One region of the Shinella sp. GW821-FHT11G07 genome, then DNA from elsewhere that is predicted to be linked to it. Evidence: predicted binding sites of a transcription regulator. Region 1 holds the regulator's gene; each other region holds the start of a gene.

Region 1 (7,648 bases):
CTTTGTCAGGCTGCGGACAGCCAGCAATGCGCTGCCCCTGCCCCCGGATGCTCCAACGGCTGACACTCTGCCCCTCTTTCCTGCCATCTCAGCCCTTGCCGCCCGTTCGGGTCGTGTCAGGGAATGAGCAATGTCGTTCCACTCGTTTTTCTTGCTTCCAGATCCGTGTGCGCTCGGCCGGCCTCGGCCAACGGATAAGTCTGATGAATATTGATACGCACTTTGTTGCTTTGCACAATATCAAAGAGCGAGTTTGCACATGCATCGAGTGCAGCGCGCGTCGCAATGTAAGCGAAGAGTGTCGGCCGCGTCGCGTAGAGCGAGCCCTTCTGCGCAAGCAAGCCCATGTTGAAGGCATCGACCGGCCCGGAGGAATTGCCGAAGCTGACGAACAGGCCGCGCGGCTTCAGGCAGTCCAGCGATTTCGGGAACGTATCCTTGCCGACGGAATCGTAGACGACGTCGACACCCGCGCCGTCCGTCAACTCACGCACCCGCGCGGAAAAATCTTCCGTGCCGTAGTTGATGACATGGTCGTAGCCATGCGCGAGCGCCAGATCGATCTTGGCCTGCGAACCGGCCGTCCCGATCACCGTTGCGCCGAGCGCCTTCGCCCATTGCCCCGCAATGAGGCCGACACCGCCCGCTGCGGCATGAAACAGGATCACGCTGCCGGGCTTCACCTGGTAGGTCTGAAGCAGCAGATATTGCGCCGTCATGCCCTTCAGCATCATCGCCGCCGCCGTTTCGAGCGAAATGCCGTCCGGCACCTTCACCAGATGCTTCGTCGCGACGTTCCGCTCGGCCGCATAGGCGCCGTCCGCCGAGGCATAGGCCACGCGGTCGCCGATGGCAAAATCCGTGACACCCTCGCCGAGTGCAGTGATCGTGCCCGCACCTTCCTTGCCCGGAATGAACGGCGGCTCCGCCTTGTAGAGGCCGGTGCGGAAATAGACGTCGATGAAATTGAGCCCGACCGCGGCCTGCCTGATCTGCACTTCGCCCGGACCTGGAGCATCGAGCGCAACGTCCTCGAGCTTCAGCACGTCGGGGCCGCCGAGACTGCGGATGACGATCGCCTTGGTCATGCTTATCTCCCGATTGTTCTGTTACCGGCCGAGGCTCGGAATCGCCTGCAGCACGGCGCCGATGACATAGAGGTAAAGACCCGTGCCCACGACACCCCAGACGACCCAGGCCGGCGTGTCGAAATGCAGGAGAAGCGCATAGCCGCTGAGCAGCGACCACAGGAAGAAGACGGCGAGATTGATGGGCCGCAGCCGCTGGACCCGCACGGGGTGCAGGAAGTTGATCGGCATGAAGGTGAGGAAGACGGAAACGAAGACGATGATCGATGCCGTCAGTTCGCTCGCCTGGATGACGAAGAGCGTGAACACCACCATGTTCCAGACGACCGGGAAGCCGGAAAAGAAATATTCATCCGTCTTCATGCCCATGTCGGCATAGTAGATCGCGCTCGACACCACGATGGCACCCGCCGCCACGAAGGACCACGGCTCGCCGATCATGCCGCTCTGGTAGAGCGCGAAGGCCGGTAGCAGCACATAGGTCACGTAGTCGATGACATTGTCCAGCGTATCGCCGGACCAGTTCGGCAGCACTTCCTTGACGCGCACCTTGCGAGCGATCGGCCCGTCGATGCCATCGACGAGCAGCGCCAGACCAAGCCACCAGAACATATCGACGAAGCGATGTTCCGCGGCTGCGACGACGCCGAGAAAGGCCAGGAACGAGCCCGACGCCGTCAGGATATGGACGGAAAAGGCGCGAATTTCCGCATAGGGCACGCGCTTGTAGTTGAAAAACTTCATTGCCGTTCGCAGTCCATCCCTTGGGGCTTTTCTTCGGCCGCAACTCGCCGAGCACGCCCTCTTGCGCGGTCACTGCCGGTAATATGCATTGATTGCCCGTCATCGCCAGTGAAAAACCGGCGCTTTCCAGGCGAGTTTCTGCCCTGCGCCGATTCACCCCATGGAAATTGCCTCTTTGCCGGCCTACCTTTCCCGAAGTACAAGCACCGCAAATCTGTGGGTAACACTTTGATATTTCGGAGATCGGTCATGAGACAGTTCGATATCGCGATTGTCGGCGCCGGCCTGGCCGGCAGCCTGGCGGCTTTGGCGCTTTCCGATTCGGGCCGCAGCATCGCGCTGATCGCGCCGCCCACGCGCACCAAAGACGGCCGCACCACAGCCCTCATGGACCAGTCCATCGCCTTCCTGAAGACGCTCGGTCTTTGGGATGACCTCGCGCGCCATGCCGCCGCGCTCGAAACCATGCAGATCCTTGACGGCACGGCGCGCCTCCTGCGTGCCCCGCCGGTCGCTTTCCGCGCCAGCGAGGTCGACCTGCCGGCTTTCGGCTACAACATTCCGAATGCGCCATTCCTCGACATTCTCGATGCGCGCATCGCCGCCGACGGCAATATCGTGCGCCTGGAGGATGGTGTCACCGCCGCCAACAGCTTCGAAACCGGCGTCGAACTGGCTCTCGACAGCGGCGAACGCGTGACCGCCGCCCTCGTCGTTGGTGCGGATGGCAGGAAATCGCGCATCCGCGACGGCGCCGGAATCAGCGTGCGCGCCTGGTCCTATCCGCAATCCGCCCTCGTGCTCAATTTTGCGCATGAGCGCCCGCACGGCAATGTCTCGACGGAATTCCACACGGAAAGCGGCCCCTTCACGCAGGTTCCCCTGCCCGGCCGCCGCTCCAGCCTGGTCTGGGTGCTGCCGCCGAAGGAGGCGAATCGCCTGCGCGAACTCTCCGTCGCCGATCTCAGCCGCGCCGTCGAGGAGCGCATGCAATCCATGCTCGGCAAGGTCACGGTGGAAGGCAGCGCCCAGAGTTTTCCGCTTTCCGGCATGACCGCCAATCACTTCGGCAAGGGCCGTTTCGTGCTGGTCGGCGAGGCTGCGCACGCCTTTCCGCCGATTGGCGCCCAGGGCCTCAATCTCAGCCTGCGCGATATCATGGCGCTGAAAGACCTTATCCGGATTGATGAGCCGGCAAACTATGGTGGCGTGGGTGATCGATTCGACCGCAAACGGCAGGCCGATATCCGCTCCCGCACGGTCAGTGTCGACCTGCTGAACCGTTCGCTGCTTTCCGATTTCCTGCCCGTGCAGTTCCTGCGCTCCGCCGGCCTGCATCTGCTCTCAGCGCTTGGACCGTTGCGCAGCATCGTCATGCGCGAGGGCATCGAACCGCTCGGGTCGCTGAAGACGTTTCGCGAAAACCTAAGGGAACGGGTCGCCCACAAGCAGGCCTGATTTGATGAGATAGAGCAGGATCGTCACCGTGGCGACAGACAGCACGGTGGTGATGAGAATGGTCGCCGACGCCCGTTCCTGCCAAACACCATATTGCTGGCCGATAACAAAGACGTTCGTCGCTGTCGGCAGTGCTGCCAGAAGCACCGCCGTAAACACCCAGACCGGATCGAAATTGCCGGCAAAGCCGAGCACCAGGTACATTGTTACCGGCAGCAGCAGCAATTTCGCCGGCACGATATAGCCGATTTCCACCGGCACGCGCTTCAGCGGCCGCAGCGCCAGCGTGACGCCCATGGCAAAGAGCGCGCAGGGTGCTGCTGCCTGCGCGAGATAGTCAATCAACCGCTGCAGCGGCGCCGGCGCCTCGAGCCCGGCAAAGGCCGCAACGAACCCGGCAGCCGTCGCGATGATGAACGGGTGCGTGACGATCTTGCGCAACACCCCGACGGCAATCTGGAGCGCCGGCTGTTTCTCGCCACCCGCAACGGCCATCAGCGCCGGCGCCACCATGAAATGCAGCATGTTCTCGAAGCAGAAGACCAGCGCCACCGGCACGGCCGCCGGTTCGCCAAAGGCGAGCAGCGCCAGCCCCGGCCCCATATAGCCTATATTGCCATAGGCGGCGGCGAGCCCCTGGATTGTCGCCTCGCCGATCGTCGCGCGGCGCAGCCAGAGGCCAACGGCGAAGATCAGTCCAAAAACCAAATAGGTCGCGCTGATGTTGGCGACGATGAAATCGACGCGCGTCAGCTGCTCGATCGGCGTTTTTGCGACCAGTTTGAAGAACAGCGCCGGCAGCGCGATATAGATGATGAAAGTGTTCAGCCAGCCAAGCGCTTCGACCGGCTGCTTGGTGATCCGGGCGACCACGTAGCCCAGCAGGATCATGCCGAAGAACGGCAGGACGAGTCCGACGATGTCCGCCATGGGCCGAGGCGCGCTCCCGCTTGCCGAGGATGATATCCCTGACTAGAACCCCGGTTCACCGGAAATGCTCTAGATATTTGTTTTAGCCGCATTATCCGAGGCCGAAGCGGTGCCGCTTCGGCTGGAAATGCTCTAGCCGATTTGCGAGAGAATGGGAAACGTTTGCTGGAACCAGATGGCGACCGTGCTGATATAGCCGAAGATGAAGGCAAGGCCCGTCAGGACGAGCAGCACGCCCATGACCTTCTCCACCGCGCCAAGATGCCGGCGAAAGCGCAGGAGGAAGCGCATGAAGGCGCCGGAAAACCCGGCCGCGATCCAGAACGGCACGGCAAGGCCCAGCGAATAGACGGCCAGTAGCATCGCCCCGTCGCTGACCGTTTCCCGCGCGGCCGCAACGCCGAGGATCGTCCCGAGGACGGGGCCGATGCAAGGCGTCCAGCCAAAGGCGAAGGCAAGCCCCATGACATAGGCGCCCGATGCCGTCGCCGGCTTGCCACCGCCCTGAAACCGCGCCTCGCGGGCAAAAAGCCCGATGCGCAGCAATCCGAGAAAATGCAGTCCCATCAGGATGATAATGACGCCGCCGATCTGCGCCAGGATGTCGAGATGCCGGCGCAGCACCATGCCGATCGTCGATGCCCCGGCGCCCAGCGCCACGAAAACCGTGGCAAAGCCCAGGGTAAAGAAGAACGCCGCCAGCAGCACCGCCCCGCGCGTGTCCCGCCGGACCGCGACCGCATCGTTGCCGCGGAACTGATCCACGGAAATGCCTGCCATATAACACAGATAGGGCGGCACGAGCGGCAGCACGCAGGGCGACAGAAACGACAGCGCTCCGGCAAGCAGCGCACTTAGAAGAGAAATATCGGCAATCGACACTGGCTACTCCGCGACGGCGGGAAAGCGGTTCGGGCCCGAAAACGCCCCGTCCGCTCCTTCATTTGCGCTTCCTAGTATCGGCCGAAGCCCTCTCCTGCCAATCACCTTTTGGAGAACGCGGCAAAATGCAGCAAAAGCTGTTTTTCATCGCATTTTCCGGGTTGACCCGGCAAATCCTCCTGCCTATGTTCCGCGCACTTCCGCGGGGCGTCTTCGCACCGCCTGGGAGCGTGTAGCTCAGCCGGTAGAGCAACTGACTTTTAATCAGTAGGTCCAGGGTTCGAATCCCTGCGCGCTCACCATTTGAGTATCTGACCTAAAATATAAAAATGAATGTTAGTTTCTGTGCATGGCATGTGTCGCGTTTCCTCGTCGCCACGGCGTGAATGACGCAGCCTTTCCCGCGATGTGATTTTGCAGTTTCATTCGGCTAGGCGCTACGCCCAACGCTGCTGCCGGCCGGGCGGGTGGTTGGCGAAACCCACAGATGCGCAGCCTGCCCACCGGCAAGAACCCCGCTGGATCGAATACAGGTACATATTGACTGTTCCGCCATATTGGTGACGCGTAGCGCCTCGAAGCCCATGCATACGGATGTGGATGCGGCGGTCTGCGGCGTCAATGATGGCAGTAGTGGAGCTCCACTTCCGCAGCTAGCACTGGTTAGCGTTCGCGCCTCCAGCGCATTAGAACCTTGACTATTCTGGCGGCCGGGAAAGGCAAAATCCACACCAACTCCTGCCCGTGTGAAAAGCTTCTGTAAGCGCAAGCCCTTGCAGAACACATATGGAACAGATAGTGTATGTTCTATATTTGTTTCACGATTCTGGGGTGGACGGCGATGTTGACACGTAAGCAACAGGAACTTCTCTTGTTCATCCATGAACGGATGAAGGAATCCGGCATACCGCCGTCCTTCGACGAAATGAAGGATGCTCTGGATCTCGCCTCGAAATCGGGTATTCACCGGCTCATCACGGCGCTCGAAGAGCGCGGCTTCATTCGGCGACTGCCAAACCGCGCGCGCGCGCTGGAGGTCATCAAACTTCCGGAGGCCTATTCGCCCAGTCTTCAGCCGCGGCGCGGTTTTTCTCCGTCGGTCATCGAGGGAAGCCTTGGCAAGCAGCCGGTGCCGGCCGCTCCGCCCCAGCGAACGTCGAGCCAGGCAGACATGCCCTCCTCCGTTTCCGTGCCGGTCATGGGACGCATCGCGGCGGGTGTGCCCATCTCGGCGATCCAGAACAATACCCATGAAATCACCGTGCCGGCTGAAATGATCGGCGGCGGGGAGCATTATGCGCTGGAGGTCAAGGGCGATTCGATGATCGAGGCCGGCATCCTCGACGGCGACACCGTCATCATTCGCAATGCGAATACTGCCAATCCCGGTGAAATCGTCGTGGCGCTGGTCGATGACGAGGAAGCGACGTTGAAGCGCTTCCGCCGCAAGGGCGCATCCATCGCGCTTGAGGCCGCCAATCCGGCCTATGAAACCCGTATTTTCGGACCGGACCGCGTCAAGATTCAGGGCAAGCTCGTCGGGCTTATTCGTCGCTACCATTAAAGCGTGTCGCGTAAACGCGTGCGGCGGTTTAGCGATAACGTCCTGCAAAACATTGAGAAGCCAAGGCGTGGGGAGTGAACTTTAGAGATCACGACGCACTGTCATCCGCTCCGCTCGCTTCATAGGTACCCGTACGCCAATCATAGGTACGGTGCCGTGACCAGGGGCGATGAAGCGTTTCAACGGCCGAGTTAAAAAGGGCGTCGGAGAGGGCGGAGTTTGCGTGATCGGCTGCCGGCAGGATTTCCAGGGCGCCGGTTTGCCTCAAATGGCGAACCGTGATGAGGCGTGCACCTGAACGGCAAGCTTCCAAACGGATTGCGACGGGCACGATGACGAGGTCTGCCTCGTCGCAGGCCGTACCGAGGAAGGCGAGGTCTTCCAGCGCCACGATGCGCCAGCCGCTAGGGGAAATGGCGGCGCAGAAGGCTTTTGTCTCACAGATGAAGCCGTCGCGGGTGCGGGCTGCATCGAATGCTGCGGCCATGGCGGCCTTGGCCTTCTGCCGGTCGGCTTCGCGGCGGGGTCGCTTCTGCCTGGCCGTAGTGGCGGGGTCCTCCTTCTCGGTGTCGACTGTCAGGCCGCTCGTCTTGCGAATCTCGGGTTTCAGAAGTGTTTCAAGACGAAGGGCGCGCCGCCACTGCGCATAGATGAAATCCGGTGGCCGTGTGCGGTTGGTCGCTGCTTTCTCGCCATGCAGAATGGCGACCAGGCGGCCATCTTCCGACACGAGAATCTCCGGCCTTGTGCCTCCACCGGGCCAGCCGGCGGCAAGGATTCCGACGACGACGAGAAGCGTGCCGGCATGGCGCAGTCGGGTGCGCAGAAGGCAGACGAGGCCGCTGCCGATGCCGATGAGCAAGAAGGCGGTTGCAGGGATGCGGCCGGTGACGATCTCGCCCTTCCAGCCGGCTACCCATGTCGACAGCGTGATCATCCACTCGATGCCTTTGCCCATGATCGCGAAGGGAATGGCATCGAG
Region 2 (7,648 bases), on a different contig from region 1:
CGATGGAGGCAATGATGCTGCGGCCCGAATATCAGGGCCTGTTCTCCGAACTGGAGCTGAAGGAAGCCACGCAGCGACTGGCGAACGCAAGTCGGTCTCGCTCCCGCGGCAGGCTTCAGGCACAACCGACGGAGCCAAAGTAGGCTCCCCAAACAAAAAGGCCGGCGAAAACGCCGGCCTTTTCTTTGCCTGGTGTCTTGGCTCAGAACTCTTCCCAGTCGTCCCGGGCGAGCGCCGTGTTGCCGGCGACCTGCGGCATGGCGCGGGCCGTGCTGCGCGGTGCCTGGTAGCTTGAGCGCGGCGCCGCCTGGGTGCGAGCCGCGTGCTGCACCGGCTGGGCGCTCATGCTGGCGGCACCGGCGCGGAAGCGGGCGACGAGCGCCTTCAGCGTCTGGGCTTCGTCGTTCAGCGCCACCGAGGCAGCGGTGGTTTCCTCCACCATCGCGGCGTTCTGCTGGGTCACCTGGTCCATCTGGTTGACGGCCGAATTGATCTCCTTGAGGCCGACGGCCTGTTCGGTGGCCGAGCCGGAGATCTGGCGGATGAGGCCGTTGATCTGGATGACCTGTTCGGCGATGTTTTCCAGCGCACCACCGGCCTTGCCGACGAGATCGACCCCTTCGCGGACCTGCACCTCGGAGGTGTTGATCAGCGTCTTGATCTCCTTGGCCGCATTGGCCGAGCGTTGGGCGAGTTCGCGCACTTCCTGGGCGACGACCGCAAAGCCCTTGCCGGCGTCACCGGCACGCGCCGCTTCCACGCCGGCATTGAGCGCCAGCAGGTTGGTCTGGAAGGCGATGTCGTCGATCACGCCGATGATGTTGGAGATTTCGCGCGACGAATGTTCGATACCATGCATGGCAGCGATGGCCTTGTGCACCACTTCGCCGGACTTGCTGGCATCCTGGCTCGCCGTATCCACCGACTTGGCGGCGACGCGGGCATTCTCCGCGCTGGAATTGACCTGCGAGGTGAGCTGGTCGAGGGCAGCTGCGGTCTCTTCCAGGCTTGCAGCCTGCTGTTCGGTGCGATGCGAAAGATCGGCCGCGCCCTTGGAGATTTCGCCGGTGCCGCCGCCGATATTGCCGATCGACGTATTGACCGTCTGGATCGTCTCTTCGAGGCTGGCAATCGCCGAGTTGAAGTCGGTCTTGAGCTTGCCGTACTCGCCGGGGAAGTCGCCGGAGAGACGGAAGGTCAGGTTGCCGGAGGAAAGCTGGGCAAGACCATCACCGAGGCGTGCAACGATGTCGCGCTGGAGGGCGTTCGATTCCGCGCGCTCGGCCTCCGAACGATTACGCTCGGCCTCCGTCATCTGGCGCTGGCTGTCGGCTTCGGCTTCCAGGCGTTTCGTATCGGCGAGCTGGTGGCGGAAACCTTCGAGCGCCTTGGCGACCGAGCCGGTTTCATCCGAGCGCTGCTGGCCGGCGATCGGCTGGGTATAGACGCCGTTGCTGAGCGTCGCCACGTCGCTGACCAGGCCGGCAAGCGGCTTCTGCACGAAGAAGCGTACGGCGAGGTAAAGGCCGGCCAGCACGGCGCCGAGCACGATCAGGCCGCCGATGATCATCACATAGGTCTGGTCGTTGACCGGCGCATTGATCGCGCTGTGCGGCACGTCGACGAGAACCGCCCAGGTCGTGTTGATGTCCGGCAGGGCGAACGGATAGACGACCCGGTCAAAGGAGGCGAGTTCGTCGAATGAAAGATCCTTGATGTGGCCGACCTTGCCGGTGGCAAGTGCATCCTTGACGATCTCATGGCCCTGGCCGTCATAGTCTTTCATGAGGAGTTCGACTGTCGGTGCGACGATCCACTTGCCGGTCTGCGAGACCAGCATGACGCGGCCTTCGCCGAAGGGCTTCAGCTGGCTGAGTTTCTCGTAGAGCGTCTTCAGCGAGACGTCGACGCCGGTGACGCCGATCATCTTGCCGCCCACACTGACCGGATAGGCGATGGAGGCCATGGTCAGGCCTTCGCCGGTCGAGGTTTCGGCATAGGGTGAGCTCATGGCACCCTTGCCGCTCTTGGCAGCCAGTGCGTACCATTCCGCCTTGTAGTCGGATTCGAAGGTCGACAGCGTGATCGAGCCGTCCTTGCGCTTCGTCCAGTAGGGGTTGAACGAGCCGTCCTTGAAGGTGCCGGTTTCCAGCTGCTCCGGCGTCTCGCGCGACTTGCCGTCGAAGGCGTTCGGCTCTTCCGCAAACCAGCTGCCGAGGGCAAAGCTGTTCTTGTCGGTGTTCGCCTTGATGATGTTGACCACAGCCTTGCGGTCCAGCAGGCCGTTGGCATGTCCCTGTTCGATCACGCCGCCCATGGCGCGGGCGGCGCCTGCAAGCGCGCCGATATCGGCGGCGATATCGGATGCAATCGCCTTCGCCTCCGTGTCGGCAGCGGTATAGACGAGATCGGAGACGCGGGTCTGGGTCTCGGAGATCAGAACGGTGTTGGACGCGAGCATCACCAGGGCGATCGTGCCGCCGGTTACAGCGATGAGCTTCGTCGCGAGTGACTTGGCCTGGAACTTGAACATGAAATCCTCACGATGAGAAACGTCCGCGGCGACCGGCCGCGATAGGGCAGATTCATTTGCGGGATCTCCATCATGGAGGGCGGGGCGCGCGACCAGCGCCAGAGACGGCCCGGCCCTGAACAGGCCGGTGTCTGAGATTTCAGTAACCGATAAAATATTAATAAAGAACCAAGTTTTGCGGCGACATATCAGTCTCAACAGACTGAATTATCAGGCATCGCAAGCAAAGCGACGCCTGATATGCCATTTGCGAAACGGCGGCTGGTCGCTGCTGTGTCGCGTTCTAGACCTTGGCGTCGACAGCGGCAGCGAAGGGGATGGAGGGCTGGGCGCCCGGCTTGAGGCAGGCGAGGGAGCCCGCGACCGCCGCACGGCGCAACGCCTCCTTGAAACCGAGCCCGGCATCGAGCGAGGCGGCAAGGTAGCCGCAGAACGTGTCACCGGCACCGACCGTATCGACCGGTTCGATGGCAAGGCCCGCCGCGCGAAAAATATCATTCTTGCGGATGGCGATGACGCCGTCGGCGCCGAGCGTCACGATGATTGTCTGGCCGCTTTCGGCATGCAGCGCGCGCATGGTCGCCTCGCGCGCCTCATCGGAGAGTTCCCCCTTGCCGACGAAAAGGTCGAATTCCGTCTCGTTGGCAACGAGAATATCCGCCATCGCGCCGAGGCGCTTCGCATCGGCGCCGAAGGGCGCGATGTTGATGATCGAGGTGACGCCCTTCTGCTTTGCGCTGACAAGGGCCGCCTCGATGGCGGCGTTGGGGATTTCGAACTGCAGCATCAGATAGTCGCCGCGCGACATAGCGCCAACGGTGCGCTTGGCGTCCTCATCCGTGACCGTGCCATTAGCGCCGGGCACGACGACGATGACATTTTCGCCATCGTCGGCAACGAGGATATGCGCGGTGCCGGTCGCTTCGGCTGCGGAGCGCACGGAGTTGAGGTCGACGGCGGCATCGGCAAGCAGCGCCAGCGCCTGGCTCGCCAGCCGGTCATCGCCGACGGCACCCGCCATGCGAACCATGGAGCCTGCGCGCCGCGCCGCGAGCGCCTGGTTGGCGCCCTTGCCGCCGGCGGCCGTGGTGAAGCTGCTGCCGACCACGGTTTCACCCGGCTTCGGCAGGCGGTCTGGCGTGGCGATGAGGTCCATGTTGATGGAGCCGAAGACGGTGATCATGAGAGTGCCCCTTGTCGTTTCCGCCGGACACTGCCCGAGGCGGTCAGTCTTCGTCAACTACTCTCAGGCGTAACGGCCCGCTTCGGCTCTCGACAGCCTTCTCCAATGGCTCGGAAGGGGCTGTAACCGTCTCGAATTCCATGTCGCCGATGCGCGCGCCGCGCCGTGTCAGCTTCTCCGTAGAGGTGAGAATCAGGTCGACATCCTTCTGCGCGGACGTGAAGTGACCATGCAGTTTTCGCACCCGGTCGTCGAGCCGCGTCAAATCGTCCATCAGGCGCGCGACCTCGCCCTGGATGACATGGGCCTGCTCGCGCATGCGCTGGTCTTTTAGTAGCGCCTGCAGCACCTGCACGGAGAGCATCAACAGCGAAGGCGAGACGATGACGATGCGGGCCCGGTGCGCGCGCTGCACGACGGCCTCGAAATGTTCGTGGATGCTGGCGAAGATCGATTCCGACGGCACGAAGAGGAAGGCGGTGTCCTGCGTCTCGCCGGCAACCAGGTATTTTTCGGCGATATCGCGGATATGGGTTTCCATGTCGCGGCGGAATTGCTGGGCGGCAACCTTAGCGGCCTCCGGCGGTCGCCCGTCCGACATGGCGTTCCAGGCCTCCAGCGGGAACTTGGCGTCGACCACCAGCGGCGGCTGGCCGTTCGGCATGCGGATGGTGCAGTCGGGGCGCACGCCACTGGAAAGCTGCGCCTGGAACTGGTAGGCGCCGTGCGGCAGCGCGTCGGCGATGATCGTCTCCATGCGTGATTGCCCGAAGGCGCCGCGCGTCTGCTTGTTGGAAAGGATCGCCTGGAGGCCGACGACATCCTTCGCCAGCGACTGGATGTTGGTCTGTGCCGTGTCGATGACGGCGAGCCTCTCCTGCAGGCGCCGCAGGTTTTCATGCGTCGAGCGTGTCTGCTCGGAGATCGACTGGCCAAGCCGCTGCGTCAGCCCGTCGAGACGCGTATTGAGCGCCTGGTTCGTTTCGGATTGTTTGCTGCCGAACACTTCTGCCATGGCGGCGACGCGGCCCTGCATCTCGGTTTGTGCCTTCAGGAGTTCGGCGAAGTGCAGCTCCGCCACCCTGCCTGCTTCCTGCTGGCGGGCCTGGCTGCGGCGGGCCGAGATGAGGCTGTAGACGGCCAGGAAAACCGCGGCAAGCAGCACCAGCGCGGGGCCGGGGCCGCCCAGTCGGGCAAGGAGAGAGGCGAGCAGGGCATCGAAGGTCGGGTCGATCATGCCGCGACCATATCACGGTTTGCGGCGGAAACTAGATCATAACGTGAACAAATCACCGGCCAGGGTGGTATGTTCGCAGCCAAATCCGATTGAAAGCGCAAAAAAACCGCGCTAAGGAGGCGCATGACCATCAAGCCGCTGATTATCCTTCCCGATCCGATCCTCCGCGAGGTCTCGAAGCCTATCGAGACCATCGACAGCGAGGTGAAGAAGCTCGCCGACGACATGCTGGAAACCATGTACGATGCGCCAGGCATCGGGCTTGCCGCCATCCAGATTGGCGTCGCGCGCCGCATGCTCGTTCTGGACGTCTCGAAGGACGGCGAAGACAAGACACCGCTCGTCTTCATCAATCCGGAAGTCGTCTCCGCGTCGGATGCGCGCTCGGTCTATGAGGAAGGCTGCCTGTCGATCCCGGATTATTATGCAGAAGTCGAACGTCCCGCCATCATCACGGTGAAGCACCTCGACCGTGACGGCAAGGAACAGCTGACGCAGGCCGAAGGCCTGCTCGCGACCTGCCTGCAGCACGAGATCGACCACCTCAACGGCGTGCTGTTCATCGACCATATTTCCAAGCTGAAGCGCGAGATGGTGATCCGCAAGTTCACCAAGGCGGCCAAGATGCGCGGCAGCAAGGCGCTCTGAGCGGGCAACGTCCGCTTCCATTCCTCTTACGGAGGCTGACCGATGGCCCTTCGCATCATCTTCATGGGCACGCCGGATTTCTCCGTCCCGACGCTGGCGGCGCTTGCCGAGGCCGGTCACGAGATCGTCGCCGTCTATTCGCAACCGCCGCGCCCGGCCGGCCGCCGCGGCCTCGAACTGGTGAAATCACCAGTACACCAGAAAGCCGAGCAGCTCGGCATTCCCGCCTTCACGCCGGTCAATTTTCGTGAAGAGGCCGATCGTGACGCCTTCCGTGCGCTGAAGGCGGATGTGGCCGTCGTCGTCGCCTATGGCCTGCTTCTGCCGGAGGCCATCCTCGCCGGCACGCGGCTCGGATGCTACAATGGGCATGCCTCGCTTTTGCCGCGCTGGCGCGGTGCGGCCCCCATCCAGCGGGCGATCATGGCGGGCGACACGGAAACCGGCATGATGGTCATGAAGATGGACAAGGGCCTCGATACCGGCCCCGTCGCGCTGACCGCCCGCGTAGCGATCGGCGAGACCATGACCGCCGGCGAGTTGCATGATGCATTGATGCAGGCGGGCGGTGCGCTGATGGTGGAGGCCATGGCGATGCTCGAAGCCGGCGACCTGCCGTTGACGGAGCAGGCGCAAGAGGGCGTGCTCTATGCCGCGAAGATCGACAAGGCAGAGACACGCATTGACTTCTCCCGCCCGGCCACGGACGTGCACAACCATGTCCGCGGCCTCTCGCCGTTTCCCGGCGCCTGGTTCGAGCTTTCGATCGCCGGCAAGCCGGAACGGGTGAAGGTGCTGGCAAGCGAGCGGGCGGACGAGGCCTCGACCGAGCCTGCCGGCACGGTTCTCGACGATCGGCTGGCGATCGCCTGCGGCAATAGCGGCGCGGTGCGGTTCACGCGGCTGCAGAAGGCCGGTGGCAAGTCGCTTGATGCGGCCGATTTCCTGCGCGGCACGCCGGTCGCGGTCGGCCAGGTCATCGCCTGATGCCACGCTACCGCCTCCTGATCGAATATGACGGTACGCCCTATGTCGGCTGGCAGCGGCAGACGAACGGTCATTCCGTACAGGGCGCCATCGAAGCGGCGATCTTCTCGCTGACCGGCGAGACCGTCTCCGTCAATGGCGCGGGACGCACGGATTCCGGTGTCCATGCCATGGGGCAGGTCGCCCATACCGACCTTTCACGTGCGTGGCCGGAGCATACGCTGAGAAATGCCCTCAACGCGTATCTGGGCACGGCCCGCGAGCGGGTGGTGATCCTCGATGCCGCGGTAGTGCCGGATGATTTCAACGCCCGCTTCTCGGCCGTCAAGCGGCACTATATGTACCGCATCATCTCACGGCGCGCACCGTTGGCGCTGGAGGCGAACCGGGCATGGTTCGTCACCAGGGAACTCGACCATGCGGCCATGCATGCGGCCGGGCAGATGCTGGTCGGACGGCACGACTTCACCACCTTCCGCGCGGTCAAATGTCAGGCGAACAGTCCGGTGCGCACCATCGATCGGCTGGAGGTGACGCGTAGCGGCGACCTCATCGAGATGCGTGTCTCGGCGCAGAGTTTCCTGCACAACCAGATCCGCTCCTTTGCCGGCACGCTGAAGCTGGTGGGGGAAGGCAAGTGGACGGTTGAAGACGTGCAAGCCGCGCTTGAAGCGCGCGATCGCAAGGCCTGCGGCCCGGTGGCGCCGCCGGACGGGCTTTATTTCATGGCGGTCGACTACTAGAGCAATTCCGGTTCACCGGAATTGCTCTCGATTCTTGTTTTTCCCGCATTATCCGACGCCAAAGCGATGCCGCTTCGGCTGGAAATGCTTTAAGCGCCCAGAATCGCGAAATGCAAAAAGAGCATCAAGCCGGCAGCGTGCCGAGGATGCGCTGCAATTCCTGTCCGACGATCATCGGCGGCAGCACGAAGATCGCCGTCATGGCCGCGGCCAGAAGCGTCTGCTTACCGACGCACATCCAGACGAGGCGGAACTGTAGCACGACGCTCGCGCCGAACACGGCATAGAGCAGAAGACCGGCAAAGGGCGCGCTTGTC
Region 3 (7,648 bases), on a different contig from region 1:
CCAGATAACGGCGTTGATGATGCCGGTCTCGTCTTCCAGTGTCATGAACATGACGCCCTTGGCCGAGCCGGGCCGCTGGCGCACGAGGACGAGCCCACCGCTCATCAGCCAGCAGCCATCCCGCCCGGCATTGGCCTCTGCGCAGGTAACCATCCGCTTCTTGCGCAAATCCTCTCGCAGGAACGAAACCGGATGTTGACGAAGGGTGAGCCCAACATGGGAGTAGTCCTCCACCACTTCATGCCCAGTCGGCATGGAGGGCAAATCTACGCCAGGCTCCAGCGTCTCGGGGACCTGGTGCGCCTCGCGTTCCGCTGCTGCGACCCAAAGCGCCAACGGTTCGTCCCGCAATGCCTTGATCGCCCATAGCGCGTCCCGGCGCTGGAGTTCCAGTGATGGAAGGAACGCGTCGGCTTCTGCAAGCTTGACAAGCGCAGCGGTCGGCACGCCGGATCGGCGCCACAGATCATCGGCGGAACCAAATGGCTCATCGGCGCGCGCTGCTGCTATACGGGCGGCATCGGCCGTCGACAGACCTTTCACCATCCGCATGCCGAGTCGGACAGCCTTCCTGCCCCCCTCGCCCGCATCTTCGAGCGTACAGTCCCATCGCGAGGTATTCACGCAGACCGGCCTGACCTCGACACCATGATCGCAGGCGTCGCGCACAATCTGGGCAGGCGCATAAAAACCCATCGGCTGCGAATTCAGGAGCGCTGCGCAAAAGGCATCGGGGTGGTGGCATTTCACCCAGCTGGATGCATAGGCGATCAGCGCGAAGCTGGCCGCATGGCTTTCTGGAAAACCGTAGGAACCGAAGCCTTCCAGCTGAGAAAAGGTGCGCTCGGCAAATTCCTCCGTGTAGCCGTTCTTCACCATGCCAGCGACCAGCTTGTCCTTGAACTTGCTGACGCCGCCGGAGAACTTGAAGGTCGCCATCGACTTCCGCAACTGGTCGGCCTCCCCGCCGGTGAACCCGGCGCAGACCATCGCCACCTTCATGGCGCTTTCCTGAAACAGCGGCACACCCAGCGTCTTGTGCAGCACGGCTTCCAGCTCGGGTGTTGGGTATTCAACCTTCTCCTTGCCCTCGCGCCGACGCAGATAGGGATGCACCATGTCGCCCTGGATCGGTCCCGGCCGGACAATGGCGACCTGGATGACGAGATCGTAGAAGGTCCGGGGCTTCAGGCGCGGCAGCATCGACATCTGCGCCCGGCTCTCGATCTGGAAGGTGCCGAGCGTGTCAGCCTTGCGGATCATCGCATAGGTCCGATGATCCTCGGCGGGGATGGAGGCAAGGTCGCGGACATCGCCCTTATGCTCGGCCATCAGCGCGAAGGCCTTGGCCATGCAGGTCAGCATGCCAAGCGCCAGCACGTCGACCTTCATGAACTTCAGCGCCTCGATGTCGTCCTTGTCCCATTCGATGACCTGGCGGTCATCCATGCGCGCCGGTTCGATCGGCACAAGATCGTCGAGCCGATCCTGGGTCAGGACGAAGCCACCCGGGTGCTGCCCGAGATGGCGCGGCGCACCCATCAGTTGTTGCGCCAGTTCCAAGGTCAGTTTCAGTCGATAGTCTGCCGCGTTGAGATTGTTCTCCTTCAACTGGCGCTCGGACACTCCTTCAGACCAGCCCCAGACGCCCGATGACAGCTGACCGATCATGTCCTCCGGCAGGCCGAGCGCCTTGCCGACGTCGCGCAGCGCGCCCTTTGCGCGGTAGCGAGTGACGGTCGCACATAGGGCAGACCTGCTTCGACCATAGGTCTCGTAGATCCACTGGATCACTTCCTCGCGCCGCTCGTGCTCGAAGTCGACGTCGATATCCGGCGGCTCGTCCCGTTCCTGGGAGATGAAGCGTTCGAACAGCAGGTCGTTGGTCTCGGGATCGATGGAGGTCACGCCAAGGCAATAGCAGACGGCCGAGTTCGCGGCCGAGCCCCTGCCCTGGCAGAGAATACCTTTCGACCGGGCGAAACGCACGATGGAATAGACCGTCAGGAAATAGGGCGCATAGTTCATCGCCCGGATCAGCTCCAGCTCATCGCTCAGGGATTTGCGGACCTTGTCCGGCACACCCTCGGGATAACGCTTGGCGGCCCCCTCCCAGGTGAACTTGACCAGTGATTGCTGCGGATCGAGGCCGGGCTCGATTGCTTCCTCCGGATACTGATATTGCAGCTCCGCAAGATCGAACCTGCAGCGCGCGACGATCTCCCGCGTGCGGGCGAGAGCTTCCGGATACTCACTAAAGAGCCGGTACATTTCCTCCGGCGCTTTGACATAACGGTCGGCGTGACGTTCTCGGTCGAAGCCGACGTCGTCGATGGTGGTGCGGGTCCGAATGCAGGTCACGACATCCTGCAACTGCCGTCGGCCCGGCTCGTGGAAGAGCACGTCGTTGGTGACGACGGTCCTCACCTTGAATCGGGCGGCCATCGCAGCGATGCCATGCAGGCGCACGCGGTCATTGGGCCGGCGCCGCAGGCTGAGGCTGACATAGGCGCGGTCTCTGAACAGTTCGGCCATCTTGCGAAGCTGCACGCTGCACGCCTCGTCGGCCTCATCCGGCACCAAGACACCGATCATGCCCGCGGCATGTTCAGTGAGGTCGGCGAAATCGATCAGGCACTTGCCCTTGCCGCCGCGCTCCTTTCCGAGCGACAGCAGCCGCGTCAGTCGCGAATAGGCCGGCCGATCCATCGGATAGACCAGGATCGACATGTCGTCCGTCAAATCGAGGCGGCAGCCGATCACCAGCCGGACGCCGGTGGCCTTGGCTGCTTCCCATGCCCGCACCATGCCCGCGAGGCTGTTGCGGTCAACCACGCCAAGCGTATCGATGCCGAGCGCCGCCGCTGTCGCGAACAGTTCATCCGCGCTGGACGCGCCGCGAAGGAACGAGAAATGCGTCGTCACCTGAAGCTCGGCGTACCGCATCACCCGAACACCCCATGCAGGAACCAGAGGTGCGAGCCGGTTTCCGGATCGACGCCATCGCCGGCGCGATAGACCCAGTAGCGTTCGCCGAGCTCATCCTCCACGGTGAAGTAGTCGCGCACCGCCTGAAATTCACGCGGCCGGCGCCACCACTCTCCAAAAATGCGTTCGGGACCGTCGGCGCGCGCGACTTTCCGGCGCTTGCCACGCCAGGTGAAGACCGCCGGCGGCTGGTCCGGTAGCAGCGCGATGACCTCGATGCGTTCCGGGTTTACAAGGAGCCGCGTGGGCCGCGGCCATTTGGCAGCCCAGGCGTCGCCAATGTCAGGTGCCGTCGCCGCAATTCGCCTGACCGAACGCTCAGGCACGTCGGACGCGACGGGCGCAACCCGGAAGAGCCGGTGGCCACGATTGCCGAGAATGTCGACCAACGGAGTGATGTCGGCGACGTCTTCCTCGATGAGCGCGGACGCGACCTGCCGCTCCTCCAACGGCTCGGCGAAGACCGCGACCAACACCATCTTCTCGATGCCAAAGCCCGGCTCGATGGTCTCGATGCGATCGCACAGCAGTTTCGACAAGCGCGCCGGATCGCGGACCGGTTTGGCAAGGCCGGCGCGAAGATGCTGGCGCGTGTTGTCGACGCGATGGATGACGAGGTCGCAGCGCCGCGCGCCGAGGCCATCTTCCGCGAGGCGGGCCGAAAGCTGGCCGACCAGTCGGCGGACATATTTGGTGATCGTCTCCGGCGCGCCAATCGGTTCGGCGAAGTTCTTCGCAACCTCGACCAGCTCCGGCGTGCGGATCGGTTCGATCGGCTCGGCGACACGGCCGAACATCTGGTCCAGCCGGCGCGCGGGTTCCGGCCCGAACCGCAGGGTCAGCGGAGCACGCGGCATGGCCGAGAGCTGGCCGATGGTGTCGATGCCGAGGACGCGCAGGCTCTTGATGGTCTCTGCCGGCAACCGCAACGCCATGATCGGCAAGTCGATGACCGCTTTTGCGACATCACCGACCGGCACGATGGTCGTCTCGGCCGCAAGCAGCCGGGTGAGTGCGTGCGCGGCACCCCAGCTGTCGGCGACGGCAGCACGCGCCGTCAGTCCATGACCACGAAAGCGATTGATGAGGCCTGACAGGAGAAGGCTTTCGCCGCCCTGAAGGTGATCGGCGCCTTCCGTGTCCATGACCAGGCCATCGGCCCCATCTATCGCAACGACGGGGGTGTATTGCCGCAACGCCCAGAGCGCCAGGCGTTCAAGCGCGGCTGCATCCTCTGCCGGCGCCGCGTCGACCAGCAGGAGATCAGCGACCATGGCCTGAGCCTTGCTGGCCGGCATGCCAATACGAAGGCCAAGCTTCAGGGCGGATGGATCAGCGGCAGAGACCCAGCGTTTCGAGCCGCTGCGGGAAATTACCACCAGCGGCTTGTCAGCCGGCAAGGCTTCCGAAGCGCGCCGTCTGATCCGGTCGACCGGCAGAAAGGGGAAGTAGACAGATACGACCCTTGGCATCGGGGGCTCCAATTTCAAACTCGGCGCACGCACCCGCCTTTACGCGCATCAGTTCTGCCAGCCAGCGCGCCCTCCCGACGCCCGCCACTGGCAATCTTTCCGACGGCAGGGTGCTGATGCGCCACCGCGTCGTCGAGGCTGTCGGCTGTCCATAGTCCGAGGCCTCGTTCTGTCGTCGCCACCGCCGGAGCACGATGCCCATGGCGCCGGTCTTCTCCGCTGCCAGCTGCAGGCGCCGCGAGGCGTTCATCGGCAGTCGAACCAGTTCCCCTACCACTGCGGCAAGGCCGCCGAATGAAAGCCCCTCCTCCATTGCTGAAAGCGCTTCTTCCTCCCTGTCACTCTCGCACCAAACGACGCGATCAGGATGGAGGCCCGCTTGCGAGATCGCGGGGAAAAAGAGATCCGGGCGCGTCATGCACCAGAGGACCTTGCCGCGCGTGCGGGCAGCGATGCCCGCCACGAAGAGCGCGGCCGCCGCACCATCGACCGTCCCACCTCCGCCGCCGGCGATCTCGTGCAGCGCGCCAAAGGCAAGCCCTCCGCCCGGCAGAGCCCGATCCATCTCCGGGACGGCGAACGGCAGGACGGTTCTGGCGCGTGCCGCTCCACCTTCGAGCCGGCCGATACGCTCACGAAGGTCGGCAAGCACAGGATTGAGAGCGGGCTTTGACACGGCGGAAAGGTCGCTCCTTCAGGGGTTTCCAGCAGCGGGTTAAGCTGATATGTTCCTTTTTTGTTCCTAATGCCCTATCGAGTCAATCCACCCGAAACGGCGTTCCCGACCATGACGGTCACCTCAGATCAGCCTCGCAGTACGATTCCGCAAGGCCGATCAAGGAGATGGGAAAGGAAAACGGACAGGAATTTTTTCTTAGGAAAATTTGGGGCAGATGACGGCAGCCTATCTGGAAAAACTGAACGACCGCCAACGTGAGGCGGTCGAACACGGCATTGGCTTGGCCGACGGCGCGATCGGCGGCCCGCTGCTGATCATCGCCGGTGCTGGCTCCGGAAAGACCAACACGCTCGCCCACCGCGTTGGCCATCTCATCGTCAATGGCGCAGATCCACGGCGTATCCTGTTGATGACCTTCTCGCGCCGGGCGGCGTCAGAAATGGCGCGCCGCGTTCAGCGCATCTGCCGACAGGTGCTCGGTGACAATGCCGCGGTCATGACGGACGCCATGGCCTGGGCCGGCACCTTCCACGGCATCGGCGCCCGGCTCCTGCGCATGTATGCCGAGCAGATCGGCCTCAACATCGACTTCACCATCCACGACCGGGAAGACAGCGCCGACCTGATGAACCTCGTTCGCCATGAACTGGGTTTCTCCAAGATGGAAACCCGGTTTCCGACCAAGGGCACCTGTCTTGCGATCTACTCGCGCGTCGTGAACTCCGAAAGCTCGATCAACGAGATTCTGAAGGCATCCTATCCCTATGTGCTGGGCTGGGAGGAGCAGCTGAAGCAACTCTTTGCCGCCTATGTCGAGGCAAAGCAGGTCCAGAACGTGCTCGATTACGATGATCTGCTGCTTTACTGGGCGCAGGTCATGTCCGATCCGGAGCTTGCGGACGATATCGGCGGCCGCTTCGATCACGTCCTCGTCGACGAATACCAGGACACCAACCGCCTGCAGGCTTCTATCCTGATGGGCCTCAAGCCCGGCGGCCGCGGGCTAACCGTGGTGGGCGACGATGCGCAGTCGATCTATTCCTTCCGCGCAGCGACGGTGCGCAACATCCTCGACTTCCCGAAAGAATTCTCGCCGACGCCGGCCGATGTGATCACACTCGATCGCAACTATCGCTCGACGCAGCCAATCCTTGCCGCCGCCAATGGCGTGATCGACCTCGCGCGAGAGCGTTTTACGAAGAACCTCTGGACGGATCGACAGTCCGAACAGCGGCCGATGCTCGTCACAGTGAAGGACGAAACGGACCAGGCCAACTACATCGTCGAGCAGGTGCTGGCTAACCGCGAGGTTGGCATGACCTTGAAGCAGCAGGCCGTGCTCTTCCGGACATCGAGTCATAGCGGAGCGCTGGAGGTCGAGTTGACCCGCCGGAACATCCCGTTCGTGAAGTTCGGCGGCCTGAAATTCCTCGACAGCGCCCATGTGAAGGACTTGCTGGCGACCCTGCGTTTTGCCCAGAACCCGCGCGACCGCGTCGCCGGCTTCCGTCTGCTGCAAATGCTGCCGGGCATCGGGCCGCAGACCGCAGGAAAGATCCTTGATGCGATTGCTGCGGACCCGGAGCCGCTGCAAACTTTCGCCGAGATACCGCCCCCGCCGAAAACGGGTGAAGATTGGCCGGCCTTCATCACCCTGCTCACCGCCCTTCGCAAAGCCGAAGGCGGATGGCCCGGCGAGATCGGGCTGGCGCGCCTCTGGTACGAACCGCATCTTGATCGCATCCACGAAGACGCCGATACCCGCAAAGCCGACCTCATCCAGCTTGAGCAGATCGCCGGCGGCTATCCGAACCGCGAACGCTTTCTCACCGAACTGACGCTTGACCCACCGGACGCCACCAGCGACCAGGCGGGCGTGCCACTGCTCGACGAGGATTACCTGATCCTTTCGACGATCCATTCGGCCAAGGGACAGGAGTGGCGCGCCGTCTTCATGCTGAATGTCGTCGACGGCTGTATTCCCTCGGACCTAGGGGCCGGCACGACCGCAGAGCTCGAGGAGGAGCGCCGCCTGCTCTATGTCGGCATGACACGGGCGCGTGACAATCTTGCCCTCGTTACTCCGCAGCGGTTCTTCACCCATGGCCAGAACGCCCAGGGCGACCGGCATGTCTATGCCTCGCGGACACGCTTTATTCCAGCGACGCTCCTCCAGTTCTTCGAGGCGACAAGCTGGCCGAAGGTCTCGGCCGCCGCCAGCGAGCGCAGCGCGCGACAGATCCGGATCGATGTCGCCGCCCGCATGCGGTCAATGTGGAAATGAGATGAGCGAGGACGAAGCGCCACAGACGAGAAAGATCATCCATGTCGACATGGATGCCTTCTATGCGTCGGTCGAACAGCGCGACAATCCGGAGCTGCGTGGCAAACCGGTCGCCGTCGGCGGTTCGGCCGCACGCGGTGTTGTCGCGGCCGCAAGCTATGAGGCGCGCGCCTTCGGCGTTCGGTCCGCCCTGCCCTCGGTCACCGCGAAACGGCGCTGCCCGGA

What was found. Region 1 encodes LexA, which represses DNA repair genes until DNA is damaged. Its sites were predicted from a motif close to TGTTCNNNNTGTGTTCNG; they were not measured.
Region 2: the regulator LexA is predicted to act here: its motif matches at 4,986-5,003, upstream of AC1RT2_RS13780 (DNA recombination protein RmuC).
Region 3: the regulator LexA is predicted to act here: its motif matches at 5,187-5,204, upstream of AC1RT2_RS31420 (ImuA family protein).

Annotation. Positions count from the first base shown of each region.
Region 1 is NZ_JBXARJ010000010.1:222,584-230,231, forward strand. Features, by position in the region: gene AC1RT2_RS20675 (ABC transporter ATP-binding protein) at 1-87, opposite strand, end outside; gene AC1RT2_RS20680 (quinone oxidoreductase family protein) at 117-1,088, opposite strand; gene pcsA (phosphatidylcholine synthase) at 1,110-1,832, opposite strand; gene AC1RT2_RS20690 (UbiH/UbiF family hydroxylase) at 2,082-3,290, shown strand; gene AC1RT2_RS20695 (AEC family transporter) at 3,258-4,220, opposite strand; gene AC1RT2_RS20700 (cytochrome c biogenesis CcdA family protein) at 4,353-5,102, opposite strand; tRNA gene AC1RT2_RS20705 (tRNA-Lys) at 5,329-5,404, shown strand; gene lexA (transcriptional repressor LexA) at 5,944-6,666, shown strand; gene AC1RT2_RS20715 (ComEC/Rec2 family competence protein) at 6,755-7,648, opposite strand, start outside.
Region 2 is NZ_JBXARJ010000006.1:162,415-170,062, reverse strand. Features, by position in the region: gene AC1RT2_RS13795 (hypothetical protein) at 1-143, shown strand, start outside; gene AC1RT2_RS13790 (methyl-accepting chemotaxis protein) at 203-2,533, opposite strand; gene AC1RT2_RS13785 (ribokinase) at 2,817-3,716, opposite strand; gene AC1RT2_RS13780 (DNA recombination protein RmuC) at 3,760-4,953, opposite strand; gene def (peptide deformylase) at 5,077-5,601, shown strand; gene fmt (methionyl-tRNA formyltransferase) at 5,644-6,588, shown strand; gene truA (tRNA pseudouridine(38-40) synthase TruA) at 6,588-7,331, shown strand; gene AC1RT2_RS13760 (hypothetical protein) at 7,456-7,648, opposite strand, start outside.
Region 3 is NZ_JBXARJ010000028.1:33,422-41,069, reverse strand. Features, by position in the region: gene AC1RT2_RS31430 (error-prone DNA polymerase) at 1-2,946, opposite strand, end outside; gene AC1RT2_RS31425 (DinB/UmuC family translesion DNA polymerase) at 2,946-4,460, opposite strand; gene AC1RT2_RS31420 (ImuA family protein) at 4,378-5,136, opposite strand; gene AC1RT2_RS31415 (ATP-dependent helicase) at 5,354-7,423, shown strand; gene dinB (DNA polymerase IV) at 7,425-7,648, shown strand, end outside.